DNA from 4 places in the Pseudomonas sp. S07E 245 genome. Region 1 is predicted to be linked to each of the others. Evidence: riboswitches for the same ligand, from Rfam matches in the RefSeq annotation. Region 1 holds a riboswitch; each other region holds the start of a gene.
The links. Region 1 has a riboswitch for cobalamin ahead of K3F44_RS05875 (CbtB-domain containing protein). Riboswitches for the same ligand answer to the same signal wherever they lie in the genome.
Positions count from the first base shown of each region.

Region 2: it holds a riboswitch for cobalamin, as region 1 does, so the genes downstream of both, K3F44_RS08225 (TonB-dependent siderophore receptor) here and K3F44_RS05875 (CbtB-domain containing protein) in region 1, are expected to answer to the same signal.
Region 3: it holds a riboswitch for cobalamin, as region 1 does, so the genes downstream of both, K3F44_RS08235 (ABC transporter substrate-binding protein) here and K3F44_RS05875 (CbtB-domain containing protein) in region 1, are expected to answer to the same signal.
Region 4: it holds a riboswitch for cobalamin, as region 1 does, so the genes downstream of both, cobO (cob(I)yrinic acid a,c-diamide adenosyltransferase) here and K3F44_RS05875 (CbtB-domain containing protein) in region 1, are expected to answer to the same signal.

Region 1 covers NZ_CP080625.1:1,310,095-1,315,237, reverse strand. Annotated here, with positions in the region: gene cobW (cobalamin biosynthesis protein CobW) at 1-881, opposite strand, end outside; cobalamin riboswitch at 983-1,180, opposite strand; cobalamin riboswitch at 1,298-1,522, shown strand; gene K3F44_RS05875 (CbtB-domain containing protein) at 1,621-1,806, shown strand; gene K3F44_RS05870 (CbtA family protein) at 1,817-2,506, shown strand; gene K3F44_RS05865 (cobalamin biosynthesis protein) at 2,506-2,910, shown strand; gene cobM (precorrin-4 C(11)-methyltransferase) at 2,941-3,696, shown strand; gene K3F44_RS05855 (DUF1272 domain-containing protein) at 3,758-4,000, shown strand; gene K3F44_RS05850 (response regulator transcription factor) at 4,227-4,841, shown strand; gene K3F44_RS05845 (transporter substrate-binding domain-containing protein) at 4,853-5,143, shown strand, end outside.
Region 2 covers NZ_CP080625.1:1,835,983-1,841,125, reverse strand. Annotated here, with positions in the region: gene K3F44_RS08225 (TonB-dependent siderophore receptor) at 1-1,754, opposite strand, end outside; cobalamin riboswitch at 1,866-2,070, opposite strand; gene K3F44_RS08220 (outer membrane beta-barrel protein) at 2,234-2,980, shown strand; gene K3F44_RS08215 (GNAT family N-acetyltransferase) at 3,038-3,607, opposite strand; gene K3F44_RS08210 (carboxymuconolactone decarboxylase family protein) at 3,685-4,029, opposite strand; gene lpxO (lipid A hydroxylase LpxO) at 4,185-5,084, opposite strand.
Region 3 covers NZ_CP080625.1:1,841,372-1,846,514, reverse strand. Annotated here, with positions in the region: gene K3F44_RS08255 (OprD family porin) at 1-89, opposite strand, end outside; gene K3F44_RS08250 (pseudoazurin) at 86-526, opposite strand; gene K3F44_RS08245 (ABC transporter ATP-binding protein) at 544-1,332, opposite strand; gene K3F44_RS08240 (iron ABC transporter permease) at 1,329-2,345, opposite strand; gene K3F44_RS08235 (ABC transporter substrate-binding protein) at 2,342-3,355, opposite strand; cobalamin riboswitch at 3,482-3,684, opposite strand; gene K3F44_RS08230 (DUF1624 domain-containing protein) at 3,713-4,879, opposite strand; gene K3F44_RS08225 (TonB-dependent siderophore receptor) at 5,020-5,143, opposite strand, start outside.
Region 4 covers NZ_CP080625.1:2,951,764-2,956,906, forward strand. Annotated here, with positions in the region: gene cbiB (adenosylcobinamide-phosphate synthase CbiB) at 1-527, opposite strand, end outside; gene bluB (5,6-dimethylbenzimidazole synthase) at 524-1,174, opposite strand; gene K3F44_RS13615 (cobyrinate a,c-diamide synthase) at 1,171-2,466, opposite strand; gene cobO (cob(I)yrinic acid a,c-diamide adenosyltransferase) at 2,463-3,074, opposite strand; cobalamin riboswitch at 3,193-3,346, opposite strand; gene K3F44_RS13625 (hypothetical protein) at 3,497-4,075, shown strand; gene K3F44_RS13630 (sorbosone dehydrogenase family protein) at 4,157-5,143, shown strand, end outside.

The DNA.
Region 1 (5,143 bases):
TTCACGCGCAGGATGCCAAACTCCACTACCAATTGGTTGAGGGCCGCCAGCAGCAAGCGCTCATCGGCCTCTGGCAAATCCAGCGAGATCGAGTCGAAGGCATCATGGTCGTGATCGTCATGATCATCGTCGTCATGGTGGCTGTCATGATGAGTTCGGCGCCCATCAATGTGCGCTTCCGATTCGGCACCCAGGCCCAGCAGCACATCCAGCGGCAGGCGGCCGCTGCTGGCTTCGATGACCTTGACCGCCGGCGGCAGCTCTTCGGAGACTTCGGCGCGAACCTTGGCCAGGCCTTCGGCGTCGATCAGGTCGGCCTTGTTCAGCACCACCAGGTCAGCGCTGGCCAGCTGGTCGGCAAACAGTTCGTGCAGCGGCGACTCATGATCAAGGTTCGGGTCGAGCTTGCGCTGGGCATCGACCTGGTCTGGGAACGCTGCGAAGGTACCGGCAGCCACTGCCGGGCTGTCGACCACGGTGATCACCGCATCGACCGTGCAGGCGTTGCGGATTTCTGGCCACTGGAAGGCTTGCACCAGCGGTTTGGGCAAGGCCAGGCCGCTGGTTTCGATCAGGATGTGGTCCAGATCGCCGCGACGTGCCACCAGCTCACGCATGACCGGGAAGAACTCTTCCTGCACGGTGCAGCACAGGCAGCCGTTGGCCAGCTCGAAGACACGCCCGTAGGCTTCTTCTTCGGTGCAGCCGATGGTGCATTGTTTGAGGATTTCGCCGTCGATACCGAGCTCGCCGAACTCGTTGACGATCACCGCGATGCGCCTGCCCTGGGCGTTGTCGAGCATGTGCCGCAGCAACGTGGTTTTGCCCGAGCCGAGGAAGCCGGTGACGATGGTGACGGGGAGTTTGGCCAGTGTTTTCATGGATGCGTGTGCCCTTGGCAGAATGGCGCGGGCATGCAGGACGAGCGCCGCAGGCTGTCACAGCCGGGCTTGTTCGCCTCCGGATCACCCCGCCCGGATTAAAGTCGAAATCGTCTCGAGGCAGGTCTCCTGGCTTGCACCGCACCGGCGCCGGGCCGGTTGGATGACGCCTTCCCGCGCAAGGCGCAGTGGCTGTGTCGATCCTGATCAGTGCTTACAGTTGCGGGGGCAGCCGCGGCTTGACCGCGTTCCCGTCTTAGCTCCGGCCACGCCGGAGAACCTCGAAGCAGACAAGGCTACGCACCCCGGCGGCAAGCTGCAAGCGGCTTTAGGGGCTGTCATCTGCCATATATAGGCGGCTGAATGCACGCTGGCGTGCAACTTGTCACTTGCAGCGCGCCGCTGCGGCATGGTTTGCTAGCGCCTTGCGTTCAGGTGCCCCCTATGGGGTGAAACGGGAAACCGGTGCGTCGCTGGCCTCAATGGAGAGCCCGACTACTCCGGTGCTGCCCCCGCAACGGTAAGCGAGCGAAGTGTCTTGACCACTGTGCCAGGCTGTAGGGCATGGGAAGGTGACGCTTTTCAAGGAGCCCTGCTCCTCCTCGTGAGCCCGGAGACCGGCCTGCGTAGTCGAATATCAACACCCCGCGGTGGGCGGGCGCTGTCGCATTGCCCTGGGCCATCCATGCCCGGGGCCGGTGCGCTTGCCCCCTGCCTATAACAAGCAGAGGATTGCGTCATGCCCATCACCAGTGCCAAACACAGCATCGCCACCCCCGTCAGCCTCAGTCAACGCCTGGTCATCGCCGTCGGCGCCAGCCTGGTTGGCCTGTGCCTGGTGTACTTCGCCGGTTTCTCGCACATCGAGGCGGTGCACAACGCAGCCCACGATACGCGCCACAGCGCTGCCTTCCCCTGCCACTGAGTAGACTCGCATGATCACGCGCATTGCCCGTACTGCAGGGTTCAGCGGCCTGCTCGCCGCCCTGCTGCTGACCCTGCTGCAAAGCTTCTGGATCAGCCCGTTGATCCTCGAAGCGGAAACCTTCGAGAGCCCAGCGCCGGCTGCCCAGCATGAGCATGGCGACAGCGCCGTTGCTGCCCACGAGCACAGTGCCGAAGCCTGGGCGCCTGAAGACGGCTGGCAGCGCGTGCTGGCCACCACCGGCGGCAACCTGGTGGTTGCAGTCGGCTTTGCCTTGATGCTGGCAGCGCTGTACAGCCTGCGCGAACCCAACCGGGTCGCCACCGGAGCGCTGTGGGGCCTGGCCGGTTTTGCCGTGTTCTGCCTGGCGCCAACGCTGGGCTTGCCGGCAGAGCTGCCGGGCACGGCGGCAGCCGACCTTGGCCAGCGCCAGACCTGGTGGATCGGCACTGCGGCCGCAACTGCGGTCGGCCTGGGCCTGATTGTGTTTGCCCAGCATTGGCTGCTGAAGGTAGTCGGCGTACTGCTGTTGGCGCTGCCACACGTGATCGGCGCGCCGCAGCCGAGCGTGCATGAAAGTCTTGCGCCTGAAGCCCTGGCAACCCAGTTCAAGATCGCCTCGTGGCTGACCAATGCCGCCTTCTGGATTGCCCTGGGCTTGCTCAGTGCGTGGTTGTTCCGCCGCTCGCGGCAGGCTTGATGTCTGAGCCGCTACCCGCCGTGTATGTCGGCGTTGGCTGCCGCAAGGGCTGCCCCGCCGACCTGCTTGAAGCGCTGCTGCAACAAAGTCTGGCCAGCCTTGGCTTAACCCTGCATGCAGTGCAGGGCATCGCCAGTATCGAGCTGAAAGTCAGCGAGGCCGGCCTGCATCAACTGGCCGATCGCCTGCAACTGGCGCTGCAGTTTTTTCCCGCAGAGCAGTTGCAGCGTTTTGCCCCACAGCTCAGCCAGCACTCCGCTACAGCCTTCGCCCACAGCGGCTGCTGGGGCGTAGCCGAAAGCACCGCCCTGGCCTTGGCCGCGCGTGCTCACGGCAGCGCGCGGCTGGTGCTCACCCGGCAAACGTTGGCGGGCGCTACCCTCGCCCTCGCCAGTGCTGGATAATCGCCTCCATTTTATTTGCAAGGATTTGCCATGACGGTCTACTTCATCGGCGCCGGCCCGGGCGATCCGGAACTGATCACGGTCAAAGGCCAGCGCCTGATCCGGCAGTGCCCGGTGATCATCTACGCGGGCTCGCTGGTCCCCGCCGCAGTGCTCGAGGGCCACAGCGCCGAAACTGTCATCAACAGCGCCGAACTGCACCTTGAGCAGATCATCGACGCCATGCACAGCGCGCATGCGCTAGGCCACGATGTGGCGCGGGTGCACAGCGGTGACCCGAGCCTGTATGGCGCCATCGGCGAGCAGATCCGTCACTTGCGCGAGTTGGGCATCGACTACCAGATCATCCCTGGGGTAACGGCAACGGCGGCCAGCGCCGCGCTGCTGGGTTGTGAACTGACCCTGCCGGGCATCGCCCAAACGGTGATCCTCACTCGTTACGGCGACAGCTCGCCGATGCCCGCCGGCGAGCAACTCGGCGATCTGGCCCGGCATGGCAGCACCCTGGCGATCCACCTCGGCGTCAAGCACCTGCCACGGATCGTCGCAGAGCTGCTGCCGCATTACGGCGCTGACTGCCCGGTTGCGGTCATCCATCGCGCCACCTGGCCGGATCAGGACTGGGTCAAAGGCACGCTGGCGGACATCGTCGAACTCACCAGTACACGGGATTTTCGGCGAACTGCGCTGATCCTGGTCGGTCACGTACTTGGGGATACACCGTTCGCCGAATCAGCCCTGTATCGCGCCGGCCATGCTCACCTGTATCGCCCCGGCAACGGCTGATTGCCAGCGCCGCCAGCGCGGAGCAGACTCGACCTACCTTGTTGCTATCGGAGCCACGCCCATGCTGGAACTACGCCCCAACTGTGAATGCTGCGCCGTCGAACTGCCCGGCGACAGCCCGGATGCAATGATCTGCTCGTTCGAATGCACGTATTGCCGTAGCTGTGCCGAACAACGTCTGCACGGACGCTGCCCGAACTGCGCTGGTCAGCTGCAAAGCCGGCCGACCCGCGTTGGTAACGCACTGAGCAACAACCCCGCCTCAACTAAGCGCGTCATCAAAGACCACGCGCCCTGCGCCTGATTCCTACCGCCGGCAGGCCGGAAGGCCTGCCGCATCCTGATTGTTACCGTATTTTTTGTAGGAATTTTCCTCAGAATCACCTGGTTTGTTCATCACGCATATACTCGGCATTATCATGGACTGAGAATCGACGTATCTTGCGCGCTGCCTGAGGTTTGCGGATCAACCCTCAGCTACGTTCCTGTGTGATTCAGGCAACGGACCCTCTTCACCACAGGAGCTAGCAATGACAACCGTGATGCTGGTCGATGACCACCCAATCGTTCTAACGGCTGTACGCATGCTGCTTGAGCGCGAACGTTTTCGAGTCATTGGCACCGCCGAAGATGGTAAGGAAGCCGTGGAACTGGCCCGCAAACTCTCACCCCAGGTAGTGATCGTTGACATCGGCCTGCCCGAGCTGGACGGCATGGAGGTGATCAAGCGCCTGCAGCTGCTGGACCCACCACCCAAGATCATGGCCCTGACCGGGCAGCCTGCCGACCTCTACGTCAGGCGTTGCCTGGACGCCGGGATTGGCGCTTTCGTCAACAAGAACGAAGACATCGAGTCGGTGGTATTCGCCCTCAAGGCACTGATCAAGGGCTACTCGACCTTTCCGCAAATGTCGGTCAACAGCAATTCGCTGGAGTCTGAAAACGCCCGACTGGACAGTTTGTCCAACCGTGAAATGGAGGTACTGCGCAGGCTGGCTCGGGGCGAAAACAACAAGGCCATTGGCGAGTCCATGAACCTTAGCGCCAAGACCATCAGCACCTACCGCGGACGCATCATGGAGAAGCTCAAGTCGGAGTCGCTGGTGGAAATGATCGATCTGGCCAAGCGCAACAGCGTCAACTGAAGCTTTACGCCATGACCGGTCTGCGCACACTGCTACTCCTGATCAGCCTTAGCGGCGCGTCTGCGGCCGTGCTCGCTGACAGTCAGCCCCGGCAGTTGCTGGCACGCTCGAGCAGCGCTGCTGCTCCACTGGACCTTGCCGTCGATGACCGCGAGTGGCTGAACCAGCACAAGGTACTGGTACTCGGCAGCTCGGGGCCGGATTACCTGCCTTTTGAAATCAATATCACCCCAGCCGATCATGAAGGGCTCAATGCTGACTATGCCGGCTTGATCAGCGAGCAGTTGGGCATAGCCGTTCAA
Region 2 (5,143 bases), 530 kb from region 1:
CGTAGCAGGGCGGCGTTGGCCGACAGCTGCCACTGGTTGGCCAGGGCCAATTCGAGGGTCGCTTCCAGGCCATCGGAGGTCTGCTGGCCGGCCTGTTGCGGTTGATGGCTGACAGGGTCGTCGACCAGCAGCTTTTTCTTGACGATGTGATAAGCGGCCAAGGTCCACTCGCCACGGCCATCAAGAAAGCGCTGCTTGACGCCAAGTTCGGTCTGGCGCGCTTCGGTCAGGTCGAAGTTCATCTGTGCCGAGCTGAGGCTGACCAGGTTTTCCACACCGTCTTCACTGGTCGAGTACTGGCCGTACAGCGACAGGTCCGGCGTCAGCGCATAGACCAGCCCTGCGCGCCAGTTGCCGCCGCTGAGACTGCGGTCGGTGCGGCTGCCGTCGACCAGGTTATCGCGCTCGATGTGGTTTTGATCACGGCGAATACCGGTGACCAGCGACAGCTGCTCAGTCAACTGCGTGCGGTTTTCGGCGAACAGCGCTGCGCTGTGGGTGGTACTGAACGAGCGCGGTTGCAGCGGCGTGGCGCTGACGAACTGGCCGGGCGCGGGCTGCCACGGGTCAATGTAGTCGTTGCCGATATCGGTGTAGGGCCAGTTGTTGGTCAGGCGGAAACGGATCTTGTTGTATTCGGCGCCCACCACGGTCGTGCTGGCCAGGCCAAACAGGCTGTGCTGGAAGGTGAAGCTCTGGCGATCACCGATCTGCTCCTGGTTGTGCTTGATCTCGAGAAAGCCATTGCGCAGCAGTTGGCCGACGTCTGCGTCCCAGTTGTAGTTTTCGGCGTTGCGCCAGTGGCGACGGCTCTTGATGTAATAGAGCTGGTTGCTGGCGCTGACGTTGTCGCTGATAGCCCACTCGCTGCTCAGGCGGGTCCATTCATCGTGGTAGCGCAATTCGGCGTCACGCACGTTGTAGTTCTTGTCGCGCAGGCTGTCACGGTAGTGCCCGGCAATCAGCGGTGTGCCGAAGTAGTTCATCGGCTCGGCGTCGCCGCGTTCGTGGGCGAGGGTGAAACTCAGGTCTTCGTTGGCATCGAAGCGCAGTGCCAGGCTCAGGGCCAGGTTGCGTGAGTCGCCGCGGTCGATATGGCCATTGCCTTGCTGCTTGTTGATGGTGGCACGGTAGCTGAGGCGCTCGCTCAGGCTGCCGCCGCTGTCCAGGCCCAGTTGCTGGCGGTCCCATGAGCCGTAGCCCAGGCGCAGCTGGTTGTGGATCTCGCCTTGCACGGGCTTTTTCGGGATGACGTTGACCACCGCGCCGGTGGCGCCTTCGCCGTATAACACCGACGCCGGACCGCGCAGCACTTCGATACGTTCGACCAGCCATGGGTCGACCGGGAAAGTCTGGGTGCCGGCACCGGTGTACAGGCGCGCGCCGTCGAACAGGGTCATCACCGAACCATGGCCGTTGAAGCCGCGTGCGCTGAGGCCAGTGCCGCCATCGCCTGGGGTGCCGATGGAGGTGATACCGGGGGTGCGGGTGACCGCATCCTGCACGGTGAGGTTGCTGCGCTGCTGGATCTGTTCGACGCTAAGGCTGCTGACACTGGCTGGTGTTTCGAAGGCAGTCAGGCCGAGGCGCGAGCCGGTCTCGCTGCTGCTGGTGAGGTCGGCGCTTGCGTCGCGGCGTTCGCTGATCGCGATAGAGGGCAGGGCGACGACCTTGCTCGTCGGCTCTGCGGCCACGGCTGGCGAAGCGGCGGCAATGCAGGCCGCCAGAAGAGTAAAGGTATTGGTACGGGACATGTCGTTCCACTGGTGCAGGAAGTAAGGATCCCGGTGGAAACAACGCAAAGACAAGCGGGCACGAACGCTGGGCGCACGCGCAAACCGGCCTGCGCCCGCCCACCGCGGGTTTGCCAACTGAAAGTTGCAGGCCGGTCTCCGGGCTTGCGAGGGCTGGAAACCTTCACCTTCCCGTGCACGGGCACAGTGGTGTGTCGAAGGTTTCACTCGCTTACCGTTGCGGGGGCAGCGCCGGACTAGTCATGCAGATGACGCACCGGCTTCCCGTTTCACCCTGCGCACGGCGGCGCAGGACACCTGAAACTGGCGCGCATCTGAGCATCGAAAGTGGCCTTAGTCAAACCTTGGCGCTAAGAAAAATTTGTGACGCATTAGAGGTTTGCGAGTTTTTACTGATTCTTTTTCGAACTTTTCACATTTGGTGTGCATCGAACCGCTCGATTGTCACAGAAACACCCACGTCATGGAGACCTTTACCAATGTCCACCCGTAACCTGTTGCGTCATTCTTGCCTGCTGGCCCTGATCGCTGCCCCGCTTGCTGCCAGCGCTGCGCCAAGTACCGATCCGCTGTTCACTTTCGGCCTGCTCGGCAGCTACGACAAATTCAAGTTCGAAGGCGGTTCTGAATCGGAGACCGATCACCTCGGTCAAGGTGGCCTGTTCGCCAACTATGGCAACAAGATGACCGCCGAATCCGGTTTCATCTACCAGATTGGCGCGGACGCCAAGTATGGCAAGAAGAGCGACAACAAGCTCAAGGAGGCCAAGGTTGATCTGGACCTGGGCTGGCGTGCTGCGATGGACGCGCGCAACTTCCTCGACTTCACCGTGGGCGGTGGTTATGACTGGTCGCGCTTCGAACCGGAGCTCAACGACCTGGATACCGAGCTGACTTACAAGTCGCCGTTCGCCAAGGCTGCCGTCGGCTACAACCACCAGTTCGATGCTTCGACGCTGCGCGTGGAAGTCGGTGCCCGCCGCACCCTCGACGGCCGCGCCAAGCTCAAGGTCGACGATTTCGGCAGCGACACCGTCGATATGAAAGACCGCACCAACCCTTATGCCGAAGTCAGCCTGCTGATGAACCAGCAGGGCGGTATGCCCATTTACGGCAGCGTCTACTACACCCGCACCGAGTACAAACTCGATGAAGAGTCGGATGCAGCCGACAATACCAAGCTCAAGCGTGATGAGTTCGGCGTGAAGGTAGGTCTGGCGTTCTGATTCAGCGCGTTAGCAGGGGGCCGCATAGCGGTCCCCGTTTACTACGCAGATCCGCGGCTACTTGCCACGCCGCCGCGACACCCGCGCTTCAATGTTCTTGCGCCCGATCAGCAGCGCAGGTTTCTCCACCACCGGCTCATCCGCCAGCCATTTGTACATCACCAGGCAATCCACCAGCCCCAGCCGGGCATGCCGGTAGGCCTTGGGCAGGCGGCCGACCTCATCGAAGCCAAGCTTGCGCCACAGCGCCACGGCCACCTCGTTACTAGCCACCACCGAATTGAACTGCAACGCCAGAAACCCTTCCTGACGGGCAAGCTTCTGTGAGTGCTCGCACATCAACCTGGCCACGCCACGCCCGCGTGCAACCGGGCAGACCATGTAGCCACAATTGCCCACATGGGCGCCGGGTCCGGCGGCATTGGCTTTGAGGTAATACGAGCCAAGCAGCTCGCCGTCCTGCTCCGCCACCAGCGTATGCAGCGGTGCCTCCAGCCACAGCTGGCGCGCCTGCTCGAAGCTGATCTGCGGGTCGAAGGCGTAGGTTTCGCGGGCCTGGACGATGCTTTGCAAGGTGGGCCAGAAGGCCTCGAAGTCGGCGGCGGTCATGGGGCGAATGTGGATCATGGCGGTACCTGCACGGGCTGAGCCGGCAAGTCTGGTGGTGCAGGCGCCGCCGCGCAAGTGCGGCGACGCCGACAGGCTTACTCGTCGGCTTTGCCCAGTGCATCCAGAGCTCGGGTCGAATAGACCAGCGCAGCTCCAGCGTTCATCGCCACGGCGACACCGAGCGCCTCGGCGATCTGCTCGCGGGTCGCGCCCTGCTTGAGGGCTTCCTTGGAGTGCACGGCAATGCAGCCGTCGCAGCGGGTGGTGACGGCAACCGCCAGCGAGATCAACTCGCGGGTCTTGGCATCCAAGTGGTTGGTCTTGGCCCCGGCGCCGCTGGCGGTCATGTAGCCCGCGACGGTGTCCGGTGAGAGTTGCTTGAGGTCGCCGATGCCAGCCATCAGCTGCTTACGGTAGGCGTCCCAGTCCATCATGCTCATTGTCTTCACCTTGTAGGGTTGCGGCAGGAGCTTTCAGGCTAGTCGAGCGGGGCGCGTTGGCGAGCGGGAAAATAGTCGAAAGGCTGTTGCACTTAGGTAGCAGTCGCCTCGCAAAAATCAGCGCCGCCAGTATGACGGCGCCTTGCCAGGCTGCCTCAGATGTAGATGAACACCAGCACCAGCGCCGCTACCACCAGCCACTTTTCCAGGTAATAGCGCATGCGGTTGCGTTTTTTCAACGCCTTGCCACGCTCGCGGATTTTGTAGATGCGGGTGAACAGGCGGTTGATTGCGCCAGTCTTGTCATTGGCGTTGTTGGGCGCTGCAGCCGCGGCCATCACCTTGCGGCTGAACCAGCGGTTGAAGCCGCTAGCCCAGCGGTACTTGAGCGGCCTCTCGACATCGCAAAAGAGGATGATGCGGTTGTGCTCGGTGGTGTTGGCGGCGTAGTGGATGTAGGTTTCGTCGAAAATCACCGCCTCGCCGTCGCGCCACGAGTATTTTTCGCCGTCGACATCGATATAGCAGCCATCGTCGTTCGGCGTGTCCAGGCCCAGGTGATAACGATAGGAGCCGGCATACGGGTCACGGTGGCGAACCAGCCTGGCGCCTGGGGGCAGGGTGGCGAACATGGCCGCCTTGACCGTACCGATCCCTTGCAGCAGCTCGGTGGTGCGCGGGCACAGGGTCATCGCCGACGGGTGGGTCTCGCCATACCACTTCAGGTAGAAGCGCTTCCAGCCGGTCTTGAAGAACGAATTGAAGCCGACGTCGTCATGGTTGTCGGACTTTTTGATTTCGCCAACGTGCAACAGTTGCTGGGCTTCAGCGCGGATTTCCTGCCAGTTGTCCTTGAGTGGTTGCAGCTCAGGGAAGGCATCGACCGGCAGGTAGGGTTTGGCCGGCAGCCTGGAAAACAGGTAGAGGAAGCTGTTGATCGGCGCGAGGAAACTCGAATGATCGCCCAGCTGGCGCGTCAGTTTGTGGCGCACACGACCACGCAGATGCACATAGGCAATCGAGAGGACGAAGATTAGTACGAAAGCAATTTTCATCGACAAACACTTGTAGAGAATGGCCATGAGCCATGGCTAGAGCGCGCCAGCATAAACAA
Region 3 (5,143 bases), 530 kb from region 1:
TTGGCCTTTGCCTGGGCAGACTCGGCGGCTGCCAGAGGGGCGACAGTGATCAGCGGGAGCAGAGCAGCAGCGCGCTTGAAATGGCTCACTGACCTGTTCCCAGTTTCTCCAGCTGTACTTGCAGACGGGCCTTGGCCCGGGCTGGCAAGGTCGCCGGCAGGGCCGGCATATCGACCGCCGGTTCGCCAACCTGGATCAACATGACCATGCCCATCGCCAAGTGCGGAATGCACTGAATTGCATACAACCCCGGTACGCTGAACTGCTGCTCGTGGGGCTGATTGAGCTTGCTCTTGAAGGCTTCGGCGCCGGCTGGCAGCAGCTCGGCCAGGGTCGCGGCATTGTGCCCGCTCATGCTCGGCACAAAGCGCACGCTGTCGCCGGGAGCGATGTGCAGGTGGTCCGGTTCATAGACCATGGCGCCGTCGCTGCCGCGGTTGAGCATCTTTACTTCATGGATTTCGGCGTGAGCCGGCGGGGCGAGTAGGGCGCTGCACAGCAGCAAGGCGAGAGGGCGCGAAAACATAGTGGGAACATCCGTGTTCAAGGGGCGCGAAAACGCAGTATGCGGGCGCCGTCATAAGGATCGGTCAGGTAGTGAGCGTGCACGCCGAAGGTCAGCAGCAGGCGCTCTGGGGTCAGCACGTCATGCGGCTTGCCGAGTGCTACCAAGCGGCCTTGGTCGAGCACCGCGAGGCGGTCGCAGGTCAACGCCTGGTTCAAATCATGTAAAGCCACCAAGGTCGTCACCGGCAGTGCCTGGACCTGTTGCAGCAGGCTCAGTTGGTGCTGGATATCGAGGTGGTTGGTTGGCTCATCGAGCAGCAATACGCCTGGCCGCTGGGCCAGCGCTCGGGCGATGTGCACGCGCTGCCGCTCGCCGCCGGACAGGCTGTGCCAGAGACGCTGGCGCAAGTGCAGGGCGTCAAGATCGGTAAGGGCCTGCTCGACGATGCGCCGATCCTCGGGGGAGTACGGCGCCAGCGCCGATAGCCATGGTGTGCGGCCCAGGGCCACGGCGTCATACACGCTGATGGCATCGCTGGTGTCGGCTTGCTGCTCGACCAGAGCCAAAGCCTGGGCGATCTGCCGCCGGGGCATGCGCGCCAGTGGCTGGCCGAGCAGTTGCACTTCGCCGCTACTCGGTTTGAGCAGGCCGGCAAGCAGTTTGAGCAGGGTCGATTTGCCGGAGCCATTTGGGCCAACCACGCCGAGGGTTTCCCCGGCGATCACCTCAAGCTCGACCGCTTCGAGCACATCGTTGCCACCCAGACGCAGGCCAAGGCCTCGGCAACTGAGCGGCGCGAGACTCACGCTGTTGAGGTTGGTCATGCGCGCCCCCGGCGGCTTACCAGAATCAAGGCGAACAGCGGCGCGCCAATCAGCGCAGTGACCACGCCGACCGGAATCACCTGCCCAGGAATCAAGGTCCGCGAGAGGATATCGGCGCTGATCAGGAACAGCGCACCTCCCAGGGCACTGGCCGGCAGCAGGCGGCTGTGCCCGGTGCCGAGCAGCAGGCGCAGTGCGTGTGGAATGACCAGGCCGACAAAACCGATGGCGCCGACAATCGATACCATCACTGCCGTAACCAGCGCCGCGCAGCTGATCAGCAGCAGTTGGCTGCGGCGCACCGGAATACCCAGCGAGGCCGCCGAGTCGGCGCCGAAGGTAAAGGCGTCGAGGGTGCGCCGATGCCACAGGCATACCGCCAAACCCAGCAGCGCCACCGGCACCGCCAGCCACACCGACGGCCAACGCACGCCGCTGAGGTTACCCAGCAGCCAGAACAGAATGCCGCGCGCCTGTTCGGCAGTCGCCGACTTGGTGATCAAGAATGCCGTAAGCGCGCTGAACAACTGCGAGCCAGCGATCCCGGCCAGAATCACCTGGGCATTGCCGCCGCCAGCACCGCTGGCCCGCGACAGCAACAGGACCAGGCCGAACGCTGCCAGTGCACCAATGAACGCGCCGCCCGACATCGACAGCGCAGCGCCACCAAGCCCGAGCAGGGCTACCGCGACCGCACCCGTCGAGGCGCCCGCCGACAACCCAAGCAGATACGGCTCGGCCAGCGGATTGCGCAGCAGCGCCTGCAGGATCACCCCGCAGGTCGCCAGCCCGGCGCCGCATGCGGCAGCCACCAGGGTGCGGGTCAGGCGATAGTTCCAGACGATGCCCGCGTCGATCGGGTCGACTGGGTAACCGGCGTCCCACAGGTGGTTGGCCAGGACCTGCACGACCACGCTGGGCGCGACTGGCGTTTCACCAATGGCGATACCGGCAAGCATCGCCCCCAGCAAGGCGAGCAGGGCAGCGGCGCAGTAGGGCAGCAGACGCATCATGGTTGCTCGGCTTTCCCCGAAGCAAACGCGTTGGACAGCGTCTCCAGGCCACGGAACAGGCGAATACCGGCCTGCATCGCGTCGGCATCGAGGACGATGATGCGGCCCTCGCGAACGGCGTCCATGTGTTTGGTGACGGGGTCACTACGGAGGAATTCGAGCTTCTTCTGGTAGTCATCGGCAGGGAAGCGGCGGCGGTCCATGCGGGCGATGATCAGCCAGGTCGGGTTGGCCTTGGCCAGGGTTTCCCAGCCAACGGTTGGCCACTCTTCGCTGGACTCGACCACGTTGCGCACCCCCAGGGTCTGCAGCATGAAGTCGGCCACGCCCTGGCGGCCGGCGACATAGGGGTCGATGTCGAGGTCGGCACTGGAGAACCAGAACAGGGCGGAGGTCTGCGACAGGTCGTGGCCGGCCAGTTGTTTGCGGGCATTGTCCAGGCTCTGCTTGAGCTCGTTGTTGAGCGCTTCGCCACGCGCCTGCACGTCGAAGATCTCGGCCAGTTGGCTGACGCTTTTGTAGATGCTGGCGATCTGGAACGGCTGCAGCCGGGTGCCGTCGGCACCGACCAGGTTGTCCTTGCCTTCGCAATCGGACGGCAGCACATAGGTCGGCACGTTCAGCTCGTTGAACTGCTCACGGGTGCCGACCACACCCTGTGCGCCGATCATCCATTCGAACTGCGCAGCTACCAGTTGCGGGCGCTTGCCGACCACTGCTTCAAAGCTTGGGTCGTTGTCAGCGAGGCGCTCGACCTTGTCGTTCTGCGCCTTGAACTCGGGCAGCACGTTGTTGAACCACAGCGAGGTGCCCACCAGCTTGTCGCCCAGGCCCAGTGCATAGAGCATTTCGGTACCGGCCTGGCCGATGGTCACTGCGCGCTGCGGCGCCTGGGCAAAGGTCTGCACCGCGCCGCAGTTGTCGATGGTCAGCGGATAGTGGGTGGCGGCGGCCTGGGCCAAGCCAGACAGGCTCAGGCCTGCCAGCAGGGTCACGAAACGGGGCAGCATGGGTGGGCGATCTCCTATCGAACAATGCGGGGAATGAACCCACGGACAGGCATCGCCTTGCCCATTGCGCACGGCAATAGGCAGCACCCTGGGAAGGGTGGAGATGGCCAGCCCGGACACCCCGCCGGTTGGTAAATGTTTGCCGGCAGGTCTCCTGACTGGTGCGTCATGGCCTGGCTCCAGCCTTCCCGGGTCAGCAACCCAGTGGCATCAATGGAGCAGGCTCGGCACTTACAGTTGCGGGGGCAGTTCCGTTTCGCCTGCATTCAAGGGCAGGCCTGGGATTCCCTGTTAGTTCCGTGATGGAAACCGGCGGGCGGCATGGTAGACCATCACGCCGCCGGGGGAAAACGCTTTTCAGAGATACTTGAGCCAGCTGATGTCGCGGCGGCGTGCCTTGAGTTGGGCAAACTGGCGCACCGGCAGGTACAACGCCGCCGCCAGCAAGCCGGCAGTCAGCCAGATGAAGCCGATGCTGTCGAAGCCGAAATAACCACCCTGATTGAACCCGAACAGCGCGACACAGGCCAGGTACAGCAGCTTGAGCACATACAGGTGCAGCAGGTAGAAAAACATCGGCGCCGCGCCGAACACTGCCAACACACTGATCCAGCGCGCCTGGCCGGCGCGTTCGAAACCGCGCAGCAACAGCAGCCCGGCGCCCAGCGTCAGCGCCAGGAACAGCAGCGACGGTGGGTACTTGGTGATGTTGCAAAAGCTCATCACGGTCTGCATCAGGCTCGGGTAGCTGCTCCACGGCGCTTCGCCGTAGCCATTGAGCAGGCGCAGGCCGACGAAGCCGAGCAGGGCCGCTACACCCGCCAGCAGCAAGCGCCGTTGACGCACGCTGGCGACGCTGCTGCGGGCGAACCAGGGGCCGAGGGCGTAGCCAAGGGCAATCACGCCAATCCACGGCAGCACTGGGTAGGAAGTGCGCATGCGCAGGCTGTCGGACACTTCCAGCCAGCCGCGGTCATGCAGGATCGCCCACGGCACATGCATGACCGAGCCGGGCGCAAAGTGCACGCCGTCGAGCAGGTTATGCCCGGCGATGATCAGCGCACTGAGCGCGATCAGCGCCGGGCGTGGCAGCCAGACCAGCAGTGACAGCGCGATCATGCTCACGCCGATCGCCCAGATCACCTGCATGTAGATCACCGTCGGGGGCAACTGGAAGGTCCAGGCGAAGTTGACCAGGGTGAATTCCAGCACCACCAGAAACAGCCCGCGCTTGAACAGGAACGCCGAGGTGGCGCCGCGGCCTTGATACTTCTCGCCATACAGCCAGGCCGAAAGACCGGTCAGCAGGACGAACACCGGGGCGCACAGATGCGCCAGGGTGCGGCTGAAAAACAGCGAAGGTTCGGTGCTTTCGATGGTCATCGGGTCAACCACCTGATGATGCATGAAGAAGGTCTCGCGTACGTGATCGAGCAGCATGAACAGAATGACCAGCCCGCGCAGGGCATCGATGCTCTGCAGGCGTTGGCTGACGAGGGTGGGGGAGGTCAGAGCGCTTGTCATGAAATTTCGCTGGTGAAGTTTTGTGTAACGTTATCTTATAACTATTGGTTTTCCTGTTGAAAGTCTTTTGTCGGCGAGCGTAGTGCCCATGAAGGCCCTGGCTAGCCCGTTGCTGCGCGGCCAGCCAGGGTAAATCGGGTTTAGAAGCTGTAGTCCAGCGTGGCGAAATACGAGCGTGGTGCGCCCAGCAGCCACTGCTCGCCGCTGTAGGCGGCCGTCACGTAGTTGCGGTTTAACAGGTTGTTCAACTGCAGGCCCAGGCGC
Region 4 (5,143 bases), 1.6 Mb from region 1:
CACATGGCATCGAGCGTATTGCTCAGCCGGTACAGCACCACCCCGGGCGCACCGGCGATGATGAACCAGAACAAAGCAGCAAACACTGCATCGCTGCCGTTCTCCAGGACTGATTCGCTGGCAGCGCGGGCGACGGCAGTTTCGTCCAGTTCAGCGGTCTCGCGGCTGACCAGGTAGCCGACCCGACGCCGGGCTTCGGCCAGATCACCGCGGCGCAGTGCGTCAGCCACCGGCATTACGTGCTCACCGAGGCTACGCAGCCCCAACGCACAGTACAGCGCCAGCACATCGACCAGCCAGCCGATCAGCGGCAGCCAGGACAGCAACAGTGCCAGCAAGGTCAACGGCACCACGGCCAGAAACCAGGCGCTGACGCCATGGCTGCGCCAGCCGCGACCACCCGCATTCAGGCGCTGCTCCAGGCGTGCGGCAAAATTGCCGAAAGCAACCAGCGGGTGGCGCCGTTTCGGCTCACCCAGCAGCGCGTCGAGGGCAACACCGGCGACGGTCAGCAAGGCCACGCTCATGCGCGTTCTCCCCATTGGTTTTCGTAGAGCATGGCGCTCAGTGGCTGTTGTTCGGCCCAGTTTTCCAGGGCCAGCATCGGTGCTGGGTAAAACGCCTCGACCGGGCCCAGGCAGAGCACCGCCACCGGCTTGGCATCGGCTGGCATGGCCAGCAGCTCGGCCAGTGCCTGCGGGTCGAACAACGATACCCAGCCCATGCCCAGGCCTTCGGCGCGCGCGGCCAGCCAGAGGTTCTGGATTGCGCAGGCGAGCGAGGCCAGGTCCATTTCCGGCAAGGTGCGGCGGCCGAAAATGTGCGCTTCGCGCTTGTCCATCAGCGCTGCCACCCAGAGCTCGGCGCAGTCGTTGATGCCTTCGACCTTGAGCTGCATGAATTCGTCGGAGCGCTCGCCAAGGGCTTCGGCGGTGCGCACCCGCTCCTGCTCGACCAGGGTCTGGATGCGTCCGCGCAAGTCGCGCTGGCTGATGCGGATGAACCGCCACGGTTGCATCAAGCCAACACTGGGGGCCTGATGCGCGGCCACCAGCAGGCGTGTGAGCACCTGCGGCGCTACTTCGCCACCGGCAAAGTGGCGCATGTCGCGGCGCTCGCCGATCGCTCGGTACACCGCAGCGCGTTCGGCATCGGAGAAGGCATGCTCGCTCATGGTCGCAACAGCGCCGCCGCCGCGTGGGGGTCAGAGGGGAAATAGAAGTGCACGTATGAGGCCGTCAGCCGGCCCAGGCGGTACACCGCCTCGTTGCCGCGGCCGCCGTTGGGGCTGAGGCCACGGGCGATTGGCTCCAGCTCGCTGGTGGTCAGCGAGTGGTGATAGGTGTGCCCGCGCAGAGTGCCTTCGGGCAGTTCCACCGCTTGCAGGGCCAGTGCTGCCAGGCGCTTCTGCATCACCGCCTCGCCAGTCAACAAACCAACCAGCGCGGCGCGCTCACCGGCAACATCGGTCAGGTTTTCAAGCAGGTAGAGCATGCCGCCGCACTCGGCCAAAAGCGGCTTGCCTGCACTGTGATGAGCGCGAATCGCGTCCAGCATCGGCGTATTGGCGGCCAGCGCATGGTGGTGCAATTCGGGGTAGCCGCCTGGCAGATAGAGGCTGTCGACCTGCGGCAGCTCGCTGTCGTGCAGCGGCGAGAAAAATTCCAGCTGCGCGCCCATGGCCCGCAGCAGGTCGAGGTTGGCGCCATAGATGAAGGCAAACGCTTCGTCGTGCGCTACGCCAATGCGCACCCCAGCCAGCGAGGGCAACGGTGCTGGCAAAGCGGGGCCATCGAAGCTCACCGCTGGCGGCAACGCGGCATCGCAGCTGCCAGCCAGGGCCTCGGCGGCGGCGTCGAGGCGCTGGTCAAGGTCGTTCAGTTCGCTGGCTTGCACCAGGCCCAGGTGGCGACTGGGCAGCTCGATGCCGCGCTCGCGCGACAGCCCGCCGTACCAGCGCAGGCCTTCGGTCAGGCTGCCTTCAAGTAGTTGCGCGTGGCGCAGGCTGCCAACCCGGTTGGCCAGCACCCCGGCGAACGGCAGATCGGCCTGGTAGCGTGCCAGGCCCAGGGCCAGCGCACCAAAGGTCTGGGCCATGGCGGTACCGTCGATCACCGCCAGTACCGGCACGCCGAAATGGCGCGCCAGATCAGCGCTGGACGGAGTGCCATCGAACAAGCCCATGACCCCTTCGATGAGGATCAGGTCGGCCTCGGCGGCAGCTTCCCAGAGCAGTCGCCGGCTCTCTTGCGCGCCGATCATCCACAGATCGAGCTGGTACACCGGCGCGCCGCTGGCCCGCTCCAGAATCATTGGGTCGAGAAAGTCCGGACCGCACTTGAACACCCGCACCTTGCGCCCGAGGTTGCGGTGCAGGCGCGCCAGGGCTGCGGTCACGGTGGTCTTGCCCTGCCCGGAAGCGGGCGCTGCGATCAGCACCGCCGGGCACTGGCGCGGGTCACTCATAGTTCCACGCCCTTCTGCGCGCGGATACCGGCCTGGAAGGCGTGCTTGAGCATGCCCATCTCGGTGACGGTGTCGGCCAGTTCGACCATTTCCGGTTTGGCGCCGCGGCCGGTGACGATCACGTGCTGCATTGGCGGACGAGCCTGAATGTCAGTGAGCACCTGGTCCAGGTCGAGATAACCATGCTTGAGGGCGATGTTCAGCTCATCCAGCACAACGAAATGAATCGACGGGTCCTGCAGCATTTGCCGCGATACCGCCCAGGCGGCTTCTGCCGCGGCGATGTCGCGCTGGCGGTCCTGGGTTTCCCAGGTAAAGCCCTCGCCCATCACGTGGTAGCGCACCTGCTCGGGGAAACGGCGGAAGAACAGCTCTTCGCCGGTGCTGTTGCGACCCTTGATGAACTGCACCACACCGCACTGCATGTCATGGCCCAGCGCGCGGGCGAGCATGCCGAAAGCCGAGCTGCTTTTGCCCTTGCCATTACCGGTCAGCACCAGCAGCAGGCCGCATTGATTGGGAGAGTTGGCGATGCGCTCGTCGATGATCGCCTTTTTGCGCTGCATGCGCGCCAGGTGGCGTTCGTCGCGTTCGGGGTTGTCGCTCATAAGGTTCTCCGCAAGTGCCTGCGCGCGCACCGGGCGGCGACAGATCGAAAGGCAGGCAAACGGAGAACGCGCAGGCGCCGTGGCGCAAACCACAGTGAACTGTGCATCACCCTCCGTGATGCCGTTGGCAGTAACAGGCCGGTCTCCGGGCTCGTGAGCGCTACGTACGCGGCTCACCTACCGTTGCGGGGGCAGCGCCGGACTGGTACCGGCTTCCCAGTTTCACCCCGCCAGACCGCAGTCCGCAGGGCACCTGAAACACGCCGCGAAGGTTAGAGGGTTGCACCGGGAGCGTCAATGAAACAAGGCCGGTTTGGCCTGGATCAATGGCCGATTCGACAGTACAGCGCAGACTGCTAGCATTGATATCATATCGCCATCACTGTAGCTGACCGCGATAATCACAATAAGGAGTGCGCAGCATGCAAGGTCTGATCATCAACAACCCGCGCCTGGAGTTTTTGCGTCCTGCCCTGGAGCGCTGGGTCGACTGCATCGATCGCTTCGCCGAACTCAACCATGCCAGCGACGCGCCTTACTGGCATGGCGCAGCGGCCAACGTCGGCCTGCTGGCTGCGGCTGCCTGGCAAGCCGAGCTGGTCGCCCTGACCCAGTTTGCCAGCAGCAAGCAACGCGAAGAAAGCGAGCGCGAAGGCCGTTGTGACCTGGCCATCAGCACCGCCGAGGAGTCGATCCACCTGCACGCCAGCCAGCGCTGGCCGCGCATCGCCCGGCTCGACCTGACCGCCGCCCTGCAAGAAACCACCAGCGCCGCCAAGCCGATTGCCTATGCCAGCCAGCTCAAAGCCGGGGCGCTGTTCGTCAGCCCGTGGAAAGCCGGCCAGCACGCCAGCCCGGAAGAACTCCAGGATCTGGTCGATGACCTGCAAAAGCACACCACCTGCGCCGTGGCCTGGTACTTCCCGTACGCCTATCGCAAGCTGCACAACGAGCACGGCCAGTATTTCCCAGGTGTTGCATTGCTGTTCAAGCAAGCGTGAAGCAGCCCTGCGCCGCGCCCGGTTGAACCTCGTCCGGCGCCTATGGTTCTGTATGCCATAGCCCTTGTCGAGAGCCCGCCCATGGACAGAATGCGCAGTGCCGTTGTGCTCGCCTTGCTCGCAGGCCTCGGCGGCTGCGGCGAGACCGCCAGCCTCAGAGTCAACGATGGCATCGGCCCCACACCGCAGTTACCGGCGCCAAACAAAACCCTGTTGCCAACCGTCAACGTCGCGCCGGCGGTCGGCTGGCCGCAGGGTGGCAAACCAGTTGCAGCGGCCGGCACTCAGGTTGCGCTATTTGCCGACCATCTCGACCATCCGCGCTGGCTGTATGTGCTGCCCAATGGCGACGTGCTGGTCGCCGAAACCAACGCACCGGCCAAGCCGGACGACGGCAAAGGCCTGCGCGGCTGGTTCATGAAACGAGCCATGTCCAAGGCCGGTGCCGGCGTCCCCACCGCCAACCGCATCACCCTGCTGCGCGACCGCGACCATGACGGCGTCGCCGAAACCCGCAGCCGCTTTATCGAAGGGCTCAACTCGCCCTTCGGCATGGTGCTGGTAGGCAAGGACCTGTACATCGCCGACACCGACAAGCTGCTGCGCTTCGATTACGTGACCGATGCGTTGCAGATCGACGGCCGCGGGCAGAAGGTCACCGACCTGCCGGGTGGCACCCTCAATCACCACTGGACCAAGAACGTGATCGCCAGCCCCGACGGGCGCAAGCTGTACGTCACGGTAGGCTCCAACAGCAACGTGGCAGAGAACGGCATGCAGCAAGAGCAAGGCCGCGCGGCGATCTGGGAAGTGGACCGCGCAACCGGCAGCCACCGCATCTTCGCCTCCGGGCTGCGCAACCCGAATGGATTGGCCTGGCAGCCGCAATCGGGGGCGCTATGGACGGCGGTCAATGAGCGCGACGAGATCGGCAGCGACCTGGTCCCGGACTACATCACCTCGGTCAAGGATGGCGGTTTCTACGGCTGGCCGTACAGCTACTACGGGCAGCACGTGGACGTGCGGGTACAACCACAAGACCCAGCCAAAGTCGCCCAGGCGCTGGTA